2 regions of the Stenotrophomonas sp. C3(2023) genome follow, and region 2 is predicted to be linked to the other one. Evidence: riboswitches for the same ligand, from Rfam matches in the RefSeq annotation. Region 2 holds a riboswitch; the other holds the start of a gene.
What was found. A riboswitch is a leader RNA that binds a small molecule or an ion and turns the genes downstream of it on or off. The one in region 2 is predicted to bind glycine.

Region 1 (7,367 bases), 690 kb from region 2:
CATTCTCCCGCCACGACAACGGCATCAATGCGGTGCGCCTGGATTACCAGGTCAGTGCGCTGCAGACGACCTTGTCCGACGACTGGGAGGCTTCACGCCGGCGCCAGACCGCGGTGTACGCCACGTTGAGCCCGGGCGTGAACATCGGCGCGTGGCGCGCGCGCTCCACCGTGCAGTACACCCGCGACGGCAGCGTGGGACTGGACGGGCGTCCGGAGCCGCGTTGGCGGCACGACACCAGCTACGTGACGCGCGATATCGGACGGCTGCGCAGCCGGGTGACGCTCGGCCAGACCTATACCGACGCGCTGCTGTTTGACAGCCTGCCGTTCACCGGCGCCAAGATGGCCTCCGAAGACAGCCTGCTGCCGGACTATCTGGAAGCATTCACCCCGGTCGTGCGTGGTTACGCCAAGGGCAATGCGCAGGTGCTGATCCGGCAGAACGGTGTGCTGTTCTATCACACCACCGTGGCGCCCGGTCTGTTCGTGCTCTACGACGTGCGACCGCCGGCCTCATCGGGCGATATCCGTGTCACCGTGCAGGAAGCCGACGGCAGCGAACACGTCTCGACCGTGCCCTACACGGCGATGCCGCTGCTTACCCACAGCCGGACCATGAAGTACGCGGTCAACGCCGGGCGCTATCGGCCATTGCTGGGCAAGGACTATCCAGACGCGGGCTTTGTCCAGGCGACTGCCGGCTACGGTCTGCCCGGCAAAGTGAGCTTGTTCGGCGGTCTGCTGGCCAGCCGCGACTACCGTGCTCACGCTGCAGGGGTGGGTTGGGACCTGGACATCGCCGGCGCCGTCTCGCTGGATGTCACCACTTCGCAGGTGGTGAAGGACATCGTCGAAAACCGGGGGCGGCAATGGCGGATGCGCTACGCCAAATCGTTCGCACGCAGTGGTACCGGCATCAGCGTCGACTACCGGCGTTACGACCGCGGGCACTACCGCACGCTGGAGTCGAACTTCGCGCGCGATGCACAGTTCGATTTCTGGGCCGACCTCGTCGGTCCCGACGAGGCGGATGACTGGGTCAAGGAAATCAAGCCGCGCGACCAGCTGCGGCTGGAGTTCAAACAGAACGTCGGCGATACCGGCAGCCTGTACGCCACGCTCGGCCACCAGCGCTATGCTGACGACACGCCCACGCGCAGCAGCGCGCAGGTGGGCCTGACCTGGTACGGCGAACGGTTCGACCTCGACGTGCAGGCCAACCACACCCGCAGCCGCGTGCTGAAGCAGACCTCGGCACAGCTGACGCTCTCGGTGCCTTTTGGCGGCGGCAGTGGCACCACACAACGCTATGCGTTCAGCGCCGAGCGCGATGAGGAAGGAAAGACCACCTGGGATCACCGCGTCACCGGTTCGGCGCTGGCCGACTACCGCCTGAACTACACGCTCAGCCAGCAGCGTGACTCCACCGCACCCGGCCAGCACACCGACAGTGCGCGGGTGAGCTACCAGGCCGACGCCGCCCGCTGGAGCCTGGGCTACAGCCATTCCGCCGAGCGCCAGCGCGCCGATGCCAGCCTGGAGGGCAGCATCGTGGCGTGGTCGCGCGGGGTGGTGCTGGGCCAGCCATTGGGCGATACGGTCGGCATCATTGAAGCGCCCGGCTTCCGCCACAGCGCGGTGGATGGCCAGCTGGCCACGCGCACCGATGCACGCGGCCGTGCCATCGTGTCCTACCTGACCCCCTATCGCGTCAACCGTCTGGGCCTGGACAGCCTGGAGATGGGAGACACCTACGACTTCGACAGCCTGTACCGCGAAGTGGTGCCGACCTACGGCGCCATCCTGATCGTGCCGATCAAGCCGGAACCGATGCCGGCGCTCTGACGCATGCGTTCACGACCGCTGTTGCCGTTGCGCATGAAACTGTTGGCGCTTGCAGAACCCTGTGCTATCAATACAACCCATGAACGCACACCGCGCCAGCTTTTACTTCTGGTATTACTTTCCGAAGCCACTGGCGGAGGAAGGATTGCGCTCACCCTGAAGAAAGTTTCAGACGCATTCCCGAAAGCCGCCAGCGAACCTGGCGGCTTTTTTCATGTCGCCACGCTGGGGCACCCCCACAAACGGAGAACCCCCATGGCCCCGCACACCGACGACCTTCGCATCCGCAACATCCAACCCCTGACCCCGCCTGCACAGTTGCTGGCCATGCTGCCCTGTGACGAGCAGGCATCGGATACCGTGGCTGCCTCGCGCGCTGCACTGCATGCCATCCTGCATGGTCAGGACGATCGGCTGGCCGTGGTGGTGGGTCCCTGCTCGATCCACGACCCGGTAGCGGCGATGGAGTACGCGCAGAAGCTCAGGCCGCTGCGCGAAGCGCTGGCCGGGGAGCTGGAGATCGTCATGCGCGTCTACTTCGAAAAGCCGCGCACCACCGTGGGCTGGAAGGGACTGATCAACGACCCCGACCTGGACGGCAGCTTTAACATCAACAAGGGCCTGCGCGTGGCGCGCGGCCTGTTGCGTGACATCAACAAGCTCGGGCTGCCGGCAGGTGTCGAGTTCCTCGACGTCATTTCCCCGCAGTACATCGCCGACCTGGTGGCGTGGGGTGCAATTGGTGCCCGCACCACCGAGAGCCAGGTGCACCGCGAGCTGGCCTCCGGCCTGTCGTGCCCGGTCGGGTTCAAGAACGGTACCGACGGCAACATCAAGATCGCTGCCGATGCGGTGGGTGCGGCGTCCAACCCGCATCACTTCCTGTCGGTCACCAAGCAGGGCGGCACGGCCATCGTCTCCACCGCCGGCAACCCGGACTGCCATGTCATTCTGCGCGGTGGCAAACAGCCGAACTACGATGCCGACAGCGTGGCCGACGCCTGCCAGGTGCTGGCAAAGGCCGGCCTGCCAACCCGCCTGATGGTCGATGCCAGCCACGCCAACAGCCTGAAGAACCCGGACAACCAGCCCAAGGTGATCGATGACATCGCCCGCCAGCTGGAAGACGGGCAGCAGCGCATCGTCGGTGTGATGATCGAAAGCAATCTGGTCGGTGGGCGCCAGGAACTGGTGGCGGGCCAGCCGCTGGTGCACGGCCAGAGCATCACCGACGGCTGCATCGACTGGGCCAGCACCGAGCAGGTGCTGCAGCGTCTGGCCGACGCGGTGCGCACGCGTCGCACCGCCCAGTGCGTGGTGGTGGAAGCAGACAAGGCCGCCTGAGCGCGGCAGAGGTGTGGATGGCGGCTTGCAGCCTGCGGGGGCGCAGCCGCGATCGGCGGTGACCGGAGTTGGAGGTCACCGCATCTACACCGGCGATGCGCCTGGCGCTGTGCGAACACGCCAGCGCCAGGTACATCGCCGGGGTGGAAGAATGAGCAGTTCAGCCACTTTGCGGTTCGCACCGCGTTCCGGTTGGACGTACTCCAGCCGTGGCGCATCAAGCCCCTGTCGCAGCGCTCGGGCGTGTCGCCGCCGAGCCCATTTTATCCGCAGTCCGAATGCAGCGCACACTCCGGTGCGCCGCCGGTTGCCGCCGCGGCAAACGGCGCGTGACATGGAGCCTTTCAGGCTTCTGGACGCGCCGCGATGGGGAAAGGAAAGCATGCAAGCGCACTGCGCACGCAGTGCGCTCTCGCCGCACTGCTGCTGGCAGCCGGAAGTGCTGCAGCCGAACAGGTGGGGGAACGTTGGCGTGCCAACGGCTCGCGCAACAACGGAACCGAGCGCGCTAAAAGATGACCTGTGAAATTCCAGCACCACGTGTGAAGTTTTATACGCAGAGAGACGAGGCATCATTTTTTGAGAGGTTGCAGTCGTTGCCTGCAGTTACTGGTATCCAGGGTGAGGGGAGGGTGATTTACATCTCAGTGTGTGAGGAGGAATTGGACTACGAGCAAGTCATGGAGTTGATAGCCGTATTCTCGCGTTACAACGTCGGTCTGCATAATCTCAGAGTCTTGAATACCAGACAGTTCCCTTGGCTTCTCGAAAGTGACGCGTTCTGGTACGAAGAGATGTTCGGCTCAAACGTCTGACGGCGCGGCTGTTGACAAAGAATATGCAGGGCTGCCAAACGAGATTACTTTGGCCGAGAAATCTCATGGAGACCATGGTAGGGGGTGGGAGGAAGGGCAGCCCGGAAATCGACGCGTCAGGTCCTGGCGCAGGCGCATCGGCAGGCATCGGCGCCCAGGTATCAGGCGGCCTACAAATGTGCGAAACGAGGTATTGGTGCTCGCAGTGAGGAAAAATCCGTATGAAGACGCGAAGCTGAGAAGGTACGTCTTGGTGTTCTTGACTGCAATGGCAGGGATGGGGGTGCCGGTTGGGTTGGATATGCTTTTCTCGATCAAGCTTCCTATCGTGGTGGACTTCGCATTTTGGCTCGTTGCTGCGTCAACAATTGTGCTCTGCTGCGCTCATGTCTGGGAGACATACTTAAGCGCTCACTGCCGGAGTGGTTCGAAACGCTCGAAGTGAGGTCGATCACCAGCGCTCCTCATCGTGATGGCACCGCTGTTCCAGAAGTCGTATCCATGGCCCGGGGAGGGTGATTTGCATTTCAGTGTGCGAGGAGGAACTTGACGACGAGCAGGTCATGGAGTTGATAGCCGTGCTATAGAGGGTTGGTCTGCACAGGCTCAGCGGAACAAATGCCGCCTGCTTCCCTTGGCTCCGCGAAACGCGATGCATTTCTGGTGCGAAGAGATGTTCGGTCCCACCGGGTGATCGCGCCGGCACTCTGAAGTTCTTCGGAACTGCGAAACAACGTCACTGCCACCACCACCATGGGTCGCTCTGCACAGAGTCCCCCGTCGGAAGCGCGTGTCGCCCTCAGTGCACTTCGTCGTGGTAGACGAACTTGGGCATTTCCCAGCGGTAATGGATGGCCAGCAGGCGCAGCGCGAAGCCGCCGCCCAGGCAGCACAGGATGGCGGTGGCATCGGTCACGCCCCAGTGCAGCAGCAGCAGGTAGGCCGCGCCGGTGAGCAGCGAGATGATGGCGTAGAGTTCTTTCTGGAAAATCAGCGGTACCTCGTTGCAGAGGATGTCGCGCAGCACGCCGCCGAACGCCCCGGTGAGCATGCCGGCGATGAGCACGATGGGCATCGCGTGGCCTGCGTCACGGGCGATGCTGCAGCCGATCAGGGTGAAGGCGATCAGCCCCAGCCCATCAAGCACAAGAAACGTGCGGCGGAAGTGGTGCATCCAGCGCGCGACCCAGGTGGCGATGAGCGCTGCGCATACGGTGAAGCCGAGATACTCCGGATGCTGCACCCAGCCCAGCGGATAGTGGCCGAGCAGGATGTCGCGCAGCGAGCCGCCGCCGAGCGCGGTGACACAGGCAATCATCACCACGCCGAACAGGTCCATGCGGCGGCGGCCGGCAGCAAGCGCGCCGGTCATGGCTTCGGCGGAAATGGCAATGAGGTAGATGATGGACAACAACATGGGCAGGCTCCGGATGCGGTGAGGCCGGCCATGCCATGCACCCCGCGGCCTGCGCAGCGGAGAAGCAGGGATGGACCGGTGCCGCTCCCGCTGTCCTTTTGCCTGAGAGTTCAGCGGCGTGGCCGCGTGCCCCTTCGGCGGATCATCGCGGGCGTGCCCGGTGACCTCTCTCCAGCTCGGCGTGTCGAATGCATGGTTGATGGGGTTCCACCCCACCGGCCTGAGCGATCATGGGAGCCTGCGCCTTCGGCGGGCGCCCGCGTGGCGCCTCTCTCCTGCATTCGGCCCGCAGTGTAACCGCTGCAGTGCAACAAAGGGATAATGCGCCGATGGCCCGTTCACCCGCTCCCTGGTTTCTTTACCTGCTTGAATGCCAGGACGGCAGCTATTACGCGGGCATCAGCACCGATGTGCAGGCGCGCTTTGCCGCCCACGTGGCCGGCAAGGGGGCACGTTACACCCGGGCACGGCCGCCGTTGCGCGTGCTGGCGTGGCGGCAGTATCCCGACCGTGCCAGCGCGTCGCGCGCCGAATGGGAGCTCAAGCGCCAGCCCCGTGCGCGAAAGCTGGCGTGGCTGCAGAGGCCGGTACCGTAACGCCGGGCGCTGCCCGGCGAGCGCGCAGCGCGGCGGGGTTGCCGGTGATCTGTCACGGGTAGAGCCGACCCGACGGTCGGCTCACCGCGCGCAGCGCGGCGGGTTATCGCTATCTATCCGGAGAGCAGCCGACCATGGGGTCGGCTCCACGCGACGGGGGGATGACCATCATCCGGGTCCGGAGGTATACGGTCGGCGGTCGTCGCGGTCGTTGCCGAAGATGATCCGCGCGCTGCGCTGGTAGCTCCAGTACGCGACGGCCCAGTTCAGCAGCACCACGATGCGGTTGCGGAAGCCGATCAGGAAAAACACGTGGGCAGCCAGCCAGAACCACCAGGCCAGCACACCCGACAGCTGCAGCTTGCCCAGGTGCACGATGGCGGCCATGCGGCCGATGGTGGCCAGGTTGCCGTAGTCGGCGTACGTGAATGCGCCCGGCTCGGCTTTGACATGCAGGCGCGCCCGGACGGTGTCAGCCACATGCCTGCCCATCTGCTTGGCCGCCGGTGCAACGCCCGGTACCGGGCGTCCGTCGGCCTGCTGAAGTGCGGCCAGGTCGCCGGCGACGAAAACCTCCGGGTGTCCGGGAATGGTCAGGTCAGGCTCCACCAGCACGCGCCCGGCGCGGTCCAGCGGCACCTCAAGTGCACGGCCCAGCGGCGAAGCGGCCACGCCGGCGGCCCACACCACCGTGCGCGCCGGCACGAAGGTGTCGCCCAGCTGGAAGCCCTTGTCGTCGATGTGGCTGACCGGCGTGCCGGTCAGTACTTCAACGCCGAGCTTCTCCAGCTGACGGCGGGCTTTCAGCGACAGCACCTCGGGGAAGCTGGAGAGCACCCGCGGGCCGGCTTCCACCAGACGCACCTTGGCCGAGGCCGGGTCGATATGGCGGAACTCGTTGCGCAGCGTGTGCCTGGCAATCTCCGCCAGGGTGCCGGCCAGCTCGACACCGGTAGGGCCGCCGCCGACAATGGCAAAACTCAGCCACGCCGCTTTCTTTTCCGGGTCTGGTTCGGCCTCGGCGCGCTCGAAGGCCAGCAGCAGTTTGCGGCGCAGCGCGATGCCATCATCCAGTGTTTTCAGGCCCGGCGCGTCCGCTGCCCATTCGTCGTGCCCGAAGTAGGCATGGGTGGCGCCGCTGGCCAGCATCAGCGTGTCATAGGGCACCGCACTGCCATCAGCCAGCTGAATCTGCCGGGCGTGCTTGTCGATGGAGACCACCTCGCCCAGGCGCACTTCCACATTGCGCTGGTGGCCGAGGATGTGCCGCAGTGGTGCGGCGATGTCCGGTGCCGAGAGGCCCGCCGTAGCCACCTGGTAGAGCAGCGGTTGGAACAGGTGGTGGTTG
Region 2 (7,367 bases):
ACATCTTCCCGTCGGTACTCGGGCTGCTGCAGGTCCGTACGGCACTTTACGAGCGGCAGCGCGATCTGTTTGCCGGCTGCGGCGGCTGATGACGGGTGGCGGGCCGCGCTTCGCGCGTGTGACGACCAACGGTCGTCACCTACCGACGCCCGGCGCTACCCGGGCGCGGCCGCGCCAGTAAAGGTCGTCATCCCTCCAGGCCTTGGCCACTTGCAGGGAAGCGCGAGCGCCACTAGCCTTCAGCGGTCGTTCACCACCCAAGGACACCCCGTGAAGCATCGTCATCTCCTGCTGGCATCGGCCATCGCCGTGGCCACGCTGTCGTTGGCCGCATGCAAGAAGGAACCGTCGCCGGACGCCGGCAGCCCTTCGAGCAGCGCCGTCGCCAACGAAACCGCCGACCAGTTCGTGGCCCGCATCAATGCCGAGTACAAGGCCGCCTACCCGGAGATGACCTCGGCGCAGTGGCTGTCCTCCACCTACATCAACAGTGACTCCGAGCGCGTCGCCGCCAAGGCCAACGAGCGCTGGTTGACCATGCTCAACGGGTGGATCGAACAGGCGGCACGCTTCGACGGCCAGCAGATGTCCGATGACAGCCGCCGCGCGCTGACCCTGCTCAAGCTGATGTCTTCCATGCCGGCCCCGCGCGACCCGGCCAAGCTGAGCCAGCTGACCCAGATCGCGACCCGCATGGAAGGCAGCTACGGCGCCGGACGCTACTGTACTGATGCAAGCAACCCCGACACCTGCCGTCAGCTCGGCGATCTGGAGCAGGTGCTCGCAAACAGCCGTGACTATGACAAGCAGCTTGATGCGTGGCAGGGCTGGCACGGCACCACCAAAGCCATGCGCGCCGACTACCAGCAGTTCGTCAGCCTGGTCAACGAGGGCGCCAAGGGCATGGGCTTTGCCGATGCCGGCCAGATGTGGCGCAGCGGCTACGACATGCCGGCCGAGCAGCTGGGCCCGGAAACCGACCGCCTCTGGGAGCAGGTCAAGCCCATGTACGAGCAGCTGCACTGCTACGCACGCGGCAAGCTGGACGCCACCTACGGCAAGGACAAGGCCGAGGTGGGCAACGGTCTGATCGCCGCGCACCTGCTGGGCAACATGTGGCAGCAGGATTGGTCCAATCTGTGGGACCAGCTGGAGCCCTACCCCGGCGTCGGCAGCCTGGACATCACCGCCGCGCTGGAAAAGCAGTACCAGACCAACCTGAGCGCTGCGCTGGCCCGCGCCGGCGGCAGCACGAACGTCGAGGGCCTGTACCGCGCGCAGCGTGACGCCGAACTGCGCACCGCCCGGCAGATGACCGAACGGGCGCAGGACTTCTACGTTTCGCTGGGCATGCCGGAACTGCCGAAGTCGTACTGGGAAAAGACCCAGTTCATCAAGCCCAATGACCGCGACGTGGTCTGCCACGCCAGCGCGTGGGACATGAACATGGACGGCGACGTGCGCACCAAGATGTGCATCAAGCCGAACGAAGAGAACTTCACCACGATCTACCATGAGCTGGGGCACATCTATTACGACCTGGCCTACAACCCGCTGCCGCCGATGTTCCAGGGTGGCGCCAATGATGGTTTCCACGAAGCGATCGGCGACACCATCGTGCTGGCGATGACGCCGAAGTACCTCAGCTCGATCGGCCTGGTCGACGCGCCGAGCGAAAGCCGCGAAGCGGTGATCAACAACCAGATGCGCATGGCGTTGTCGGGGGTGTCCTTCCTGCCGTTCGGCCTGATGATCGACCGTTGGCGCTGGGGTGTGTTCGATGGCTCGATCACGCCGGACAACTACAACAAGGCCTGGTGGGAACTGAAGGCGCGCTACCAGGGCGTCGCCCCGGCCAGCGAGCGTGGCGAGGAGTTCTTCGACCCGGGTGCCAAGTACCACGTGCCCGGCAACACGCCCTACACCCGCTACTTCCTGGCGCGGATCCTGCAGTTCCAGTTCTACAAGGGGCTGTGCGACGCCGCCGGCTACACCGGTCCGCTGCACGAGTGCAGCTTCTACGGCAACAAGGCAGCCGGGCAGAAGTTCTGGGCGATGCTGAGCAAGGGCGCCAGCCAGCCGTGGCAGGCCACGCTGAAGGAGCTGACCGGCACCGACAGGCTCGACGCCGGCCCGATGATCGAGTACTTCACCCCGGTCAACGAGTGGCTAAAGCAGCAGAACCAGGGTCAGATGTGCGGCTGGCAGGCCAGCGCCGCAGCTCCGGCAGCACCGGCAGCACCGTGACATCAGGGGCGGATCGGCAACGGTCCGCCCCGCCACCCCGGGCAGCCGGGCATCGCCCGGCCCTGCCCACCGGCGGCAGCCGGCGCACGGCGTCGCCGCGCTGCTTCAGCCCGCTTTGTGCGCGGCCATCGCGGCGGCCAGCTCGGCCTTGAACTCGTCGAACGTCTGCCCCTTGGCCTTCGCTTCGGCCTCAGCGGCATCGCGCAGCGCGTCGGAGTACGCCAGCCGCACCGGTGTGCCCTGCCGCTCGTGCAGCTCGCCGGCCTGCATGATCAGCGCCAGTACCTGGGCGGCGCTTTCCGACTGCCCGGCGATGCGGCCATCCATGCCCAGCACCCATTCGCCGTCGCGACGCACAACACCGGCCAGCAGGGTCCGTGCCTGATCACGCAGCTCGGCATGCGGCTCCACCGGCGATGCGTTGGCCTTGGCCTTGTTGGCGGCGATCTGTTCGTTGCGGCGACGCAGGTCGCGGCGCAGTTTGGAGGTAGTCGACATCGTCAGACCAGGGCAGTGGGGGCGCAAGGATAACGCAGGGCAGACACGGCAGGCGTGCAGGGATGCCACTCAGGCCTTGAGCGAACGGCGGTGCTCCCAGTACCAGAAGGCAAAACCGGCGGCGAAAAACGCGGCCTGGCCCAGCGCCAGATGCAGCGGACTGCTGTTGAGCAGCGGCGAGAACACGCCGGCCACCAGGGTGCTGGCCATCAGCTGCAGGAACGCCTGCAGCGACGATGCCAGCCCGCGCTGGTGCGGGTACATGTCCAGCACGGCCAGCGCCAGGACCGGGAAGATCAGCGCCATGCCGAGACCGCCGAGGAAGATCGGCAGCACCGCCCAGGGCAGCACCAGCTGCTCGACCGAACTGACATAGGCAATGTTGAGTAGTGCCGACAGCGCGCAGCAGATGAAGCCGATGCTGACCTGGCGGGTGGGGGTGGTGCGCCCGGCCATGCGCCCGGACAGGAACGAGCCGGCGGTCATGCCGCCGATGGTCGGGATGAACAGCCAGGCAAACCCACCCTCGCCCAGCCGCAGGTGCTGCATCACGTAGGACGGTGCCGAGGAAATGTAGAGGAAGATGCCGCCGAAATTGATGCTGCCAGCCAGTGCCAGACGCATGAAACGCGCATTGCGCGCAATGCGCAGGTAATCGCGCACCAGGCTGCGCGGCGACAGCGTGACCCGCGCCTCCGGCGGGTGGGTTTCGGGCAGGAAGCGGGCGGTGGCCACCAGCAGCACCAGCGAGAACACCACCAGGAACCAGAAGATCAACGGCCAGCCGGCGCCGCTGAGCAGAATCCAGCCCCCGATGATCGGAGCGATCGCCGGGGCGATGCCGAAGATCATTGAAACCTGGCTCATCAGCCGCTGCGCGTCGTCGCCGTGGTACAGATCGCGGATCACCGCACGGCCGACGATCATGCCCACACCGGCCGACACGCCCTGCAGTGCGCGGAACACCAGCAGGGTGCCCAGATCGGTGGACAGTGCGCAGCCCACCGAGGCACCGACAAACACCGCCAGCCCGGCCAGGATCACCCGCTTGCGGCCCAGCGCGTCGGACAGCGGACCGTGGGCCAGGCTCATCAGGCCGTAGAACAGCAGGTAGATGCTGACGGTCTGCTGGACGGCCACCTCGTCCACCGCCAGGCGCTGGGCCAGCTGCGGGAAGGCCGGGAAGATGGTGTCGATGGAGAACGGACCGAACATTGCCAGGCCGGCCAGCAGCAGCGCGAGACGACGGGTCGATGGGGAGGCGGCGGTCATGAGAGAGTCCGGGCAGCGCGCGACAAACGCAGCAGGCACCGCGCTCACTGCCCTGCAGGGCATCGAGGCGGCGCCAGATGAATAGGAGAATGCCCGCATTCTATGCCCAGCGGACCGGCATTTCCATTCGCTTGCCCTCGTGGCCGTACTGAGACCCATGCGCCATTCATCCGCCACCGCGGCGCGCAGGCTGGCTATAATCGACAGGCAACACGGTGGGAGAAGCGGAACACCGCTGCCGAAGGCGCAACGCCCGTAATCGCTCAGGCCCGATACCACCTGCATCAAAACTCTGGAGAGACCGGTGTTATCCGGCGCCGAAGGGGCACGAAGCTGCGGCCAGCCGCGCTTTTAAACTCTCAGGCAAAAGGACAGAGGGGCGCCCCGCAAGTCCGCCAGCCGGCGGCTTGTGCCCGTGCGTGCGCCCTCTCTGACGGATCCTTTGCCATGTCCCAGAACACCCCTACCCTGCGTGAGCTCGAACACACCAATGCGTTCGTGGAGCGTCACATCGGCCCCAACGACGCCGAGATCGCGCAGATGCTCGACGTGCTCGGCCACGCGTCGCTGGATGCGATGACCGACGCGATCGTCCCGGCCCGGATCAAGTCGCCGGCGCCGCTGGCCCTGCCCGGTTCGATGACCGAGGTGCAGGCGCTGGCAAAGATCCGTGCCATTGCCGACAAGAACAAGGTGCTGCGCAGCTTCATCGGCCAGGGCTACTACGGTACCCATACGCCGAACGTCATCCTGCGCAACATCCTGGAGAACCCGGCCTGGTACACCGCCTATACCCCGTACCAGGCGGAAATCTCGCAGGGCCGCATGGAAGCGCTGATCAACTTCCAGACCCTGTGCGCCGACCTGACCGGCATGGAAATCGCCAATGCCTCGCTGCTGGACGAGGCCACCGCGGCGGCCGAAGCGATGACGCTGGCCAAGCGCTCGGCAAAATCGAAGTCCGACGTGTTCTTCGTGCACGACGCCGTGCACCCGCAGACGCTGGAACTGCTGCGCACGCGCGCCGAGCCGATGGGCATCGTGCTGCGCGTTGGCACCCCGGCCGAGGCCATGGAAGCCGAAGCGTTCGGCCTGCTGCTGCAGTATCCGGACACCTTCGGCCAGGTTGGCGATTACAAGGCTCTGGTTGACGCGGTCCATGCGCGTGGCGGTCTGGTGGCCGTGGCCACCGACCTGCTGGCGTTGACCCTGCTCGCCGCACCCGGCGAGTGGGGCGCGGACATCGTGGTCGGCAACAGCCAGCGCTTCGGTGTGCCATTCGGCTTCGGTGGCCCGCACGCCGCGTTCATGGCCTGCCGCGATGCCTACAAGCGCTCGATGCCGGGCCGCCTGATCGGCGTGTCGATCGATGCCGAAGGCAAGCCGGCCTACCGCCTGACCCTGCAGACGCGTGAGCAGCACATCCGCCGCGAGAAGGCCACCTCCAACATATGCACCGCGCAGGTGCTGCTGGCGGTGATGGCCTCCATGTACGCGGTGTACCACGGCCCCGAAGGCCTGACCCGGATTGCCCGCCGCACCCATCGTCTGGCCGCGATCCTGGCCGCTGCGCTGGGCAAGGCCGGCGTGCAGGTCGGCAGCGACTTCTTCGATACGCTGCACATCACCGGCGTTGACGCCGACAGCGTGCATGCCAAGGCCCGTGCGGCCGGCTACAATCTGCGCGGCATCGACAGCGGCGCGCTGGGCATCAGCCTGGATGAAACCACCACCCGCGAGGACATCGTCGCGCTCGGCGCACTGTTCGGTGCCGAGGTGGATGTCGATGCGCTCGATGCCAGCACTGCCGATGCGCTGCCGGCCGGCCTGCTGCGGCAGTCGCGCTTCCTCGAGCATCCTGTGTTCAACACGCACCACAGCGAGCACGAACTGCTGCGCTATCTGCGTTCGCTGGCGGACAAGGACCTGGCGATGGACCGCACGATGATCCCGCTGGGCTCGTGCACCATGAAGCTCAACGCCACCGCCGAGATGATCCCGGTGACCTGGCCGGAGTTCTCGCAGATCCACCCGCTGGTGCCGGCCGACCAGGCGCTGGGCTACAAGGAACTGATCGAGACGCTCGAAGCGATGCTGGTCGAATGCACCGGCTACGATGCGGTGAGCCTGCAACCCAATTCCGGCGCGCAGGGTGAGTACGCCGGCCTGCTCGCCATCCGCGCCTACCACCGCTCGCGCGGCGAAGGCCATCGCGATATCTGCCTGATTCCGGATTCGGCGCATGGCACCAACCCGGCGTCGGCGCAGATGTGCGGCATGAAGGTCGTGGTGACCAAGACCGATGCCAATGGCAACGTCGATGTCGAGGACATCCGCCGCAACGCCGAGAAGTACAGCGACCGTCTGGCCGCGATCATGATCACCTACCCCTCCACGCACGGCGTGTTCGAGGAGGAAGTGGTGGAGATCTGCGAGATCATCCACCAGCACGGCGGCCAGGTGTACACCGACGGTGCCAACATGAACGCCCTGGTCGGTGTGGCCAAGCCGGGCAAGTGGGGCTCGGACGTGTCCCACCTCAACCTGCACAAGACCTTCTGCATTCCGCACGGCGGCGGCGGTCCGGGCGTGGGCCCGTGCGCGGTCAAGGCGCACCTGGCGCCGTTCCTTCCCGGCAAGCTGGGCGACAACGGCGCGGTCGGCATGGTCTCGGCGGCCAGCTTCGGCAGCGCCTCGATCCTGCCGATCAGCTGGATGTACATCGCGATGATGGGCAGCGACGGCCTGCGCAAGGCGACCCAGGTCGCCCAGCTCAATGCCAACTACATCGCCAGGCGCCTGGCACCGCACTTCCGCACGCTGTACACCGGCCGCAACGGTCTGGTGGCCCATGAGTGCATCCTGGACGTGCGCCCGCTGGAAAGAACCAGCGGCATCGGTGCCGAGGACGTGGCCAAGCGCCTGATCGACTTCGGCTTCCACGCGCCGACGCTGAGCTTCCCGGTGGCGGGCACGCTGATGGTCGAACCGACCGAGAGTGAGTCCCTGCATGAGCTGGACCGCTTCATCGACGCGATGATCCAGATCCGCCAGGAAATCGCCGCCATCGAAGATGGTCGCCTCGACCGCGAGGACAATCCGCTGAAGAACGCGCCGCACACCGCCACGGCGGTCACCGCCAGCGAGTGGACCCACGCCTATCCGCGTGAGCTGGCGGCCTTCCCGCTGCCCAGCCTGAAGCTGGCCAAGTACTGGCCCCCGGTTGCGCGCGTGGACAACGTCTACGGCGACAAGAACGTGATGTGCGCCTGCATTCCGGTGGACGCCTACCGCGACGACGAGGTCGAAGCGGTGTGATCTGCGCGGGCGTGGCGGGCCTGACCCGTCAC

Region 1: another riboswitch for glycine. It lies ahead of RZA67_RS14295 (trimeric intracellular cation channel family protein); the one in region 2 lies ahead of gcvP (aminomethyl-transferring glycine dehydrogenase).

The regions. Positions count from the first base shown of each region.
Region 1 is NZ_JAWJLO010000001.1:3,217,896-3,225,262, reverse strand. It holds gene RZA67_RS14305 (fimbria/pilus outer membrane usher protein) at 1-1,847, shown strand, start outside; gene RZA67_RS14300 (3-deoxy-7-phosphoheptulonate synthase) at 2,103-3,191, shown strand; gene RZA67_RS14295 (trimeric intracellular cation channel family protein) at 4,806-5,423, opposite strand; glycine riboswitch at 5,506-5,608, opposite strand; gene RZA67_RS14290 (GIY-YIG nuclease family protein) at 5,753-6,019, shown strand; gene RZA67_RS14285 (NAD(P)/FAD-dependent oxidoreductase) at 6,188-7,367, opposite strand, start outside.
Region 2 is NZ_JAWJLO010000001.1:2,528,769-2,536,135, forward strand. It holds gene RZA67_RS11355 (phosphoethanolamine--lipid A transferase) at 1-89, shown strand, start outside; gene RZA67_RS11360 (M2 family metallopeptidase) at 271-2,247, shown strand; gene RZA67_RS11365 (hypothetical protein) at 2,353-2,745, opposite strand; gene RZA67_RS11370 (multidrug effflux MFS transporter) at 2,815-4,017, opposite strand; glycine riboswitch at 4,300-4,402, shown strand; gene gcvP (aminomethyl-transferring glycine dehydrogenase) at 4,465-7,335, shown strand.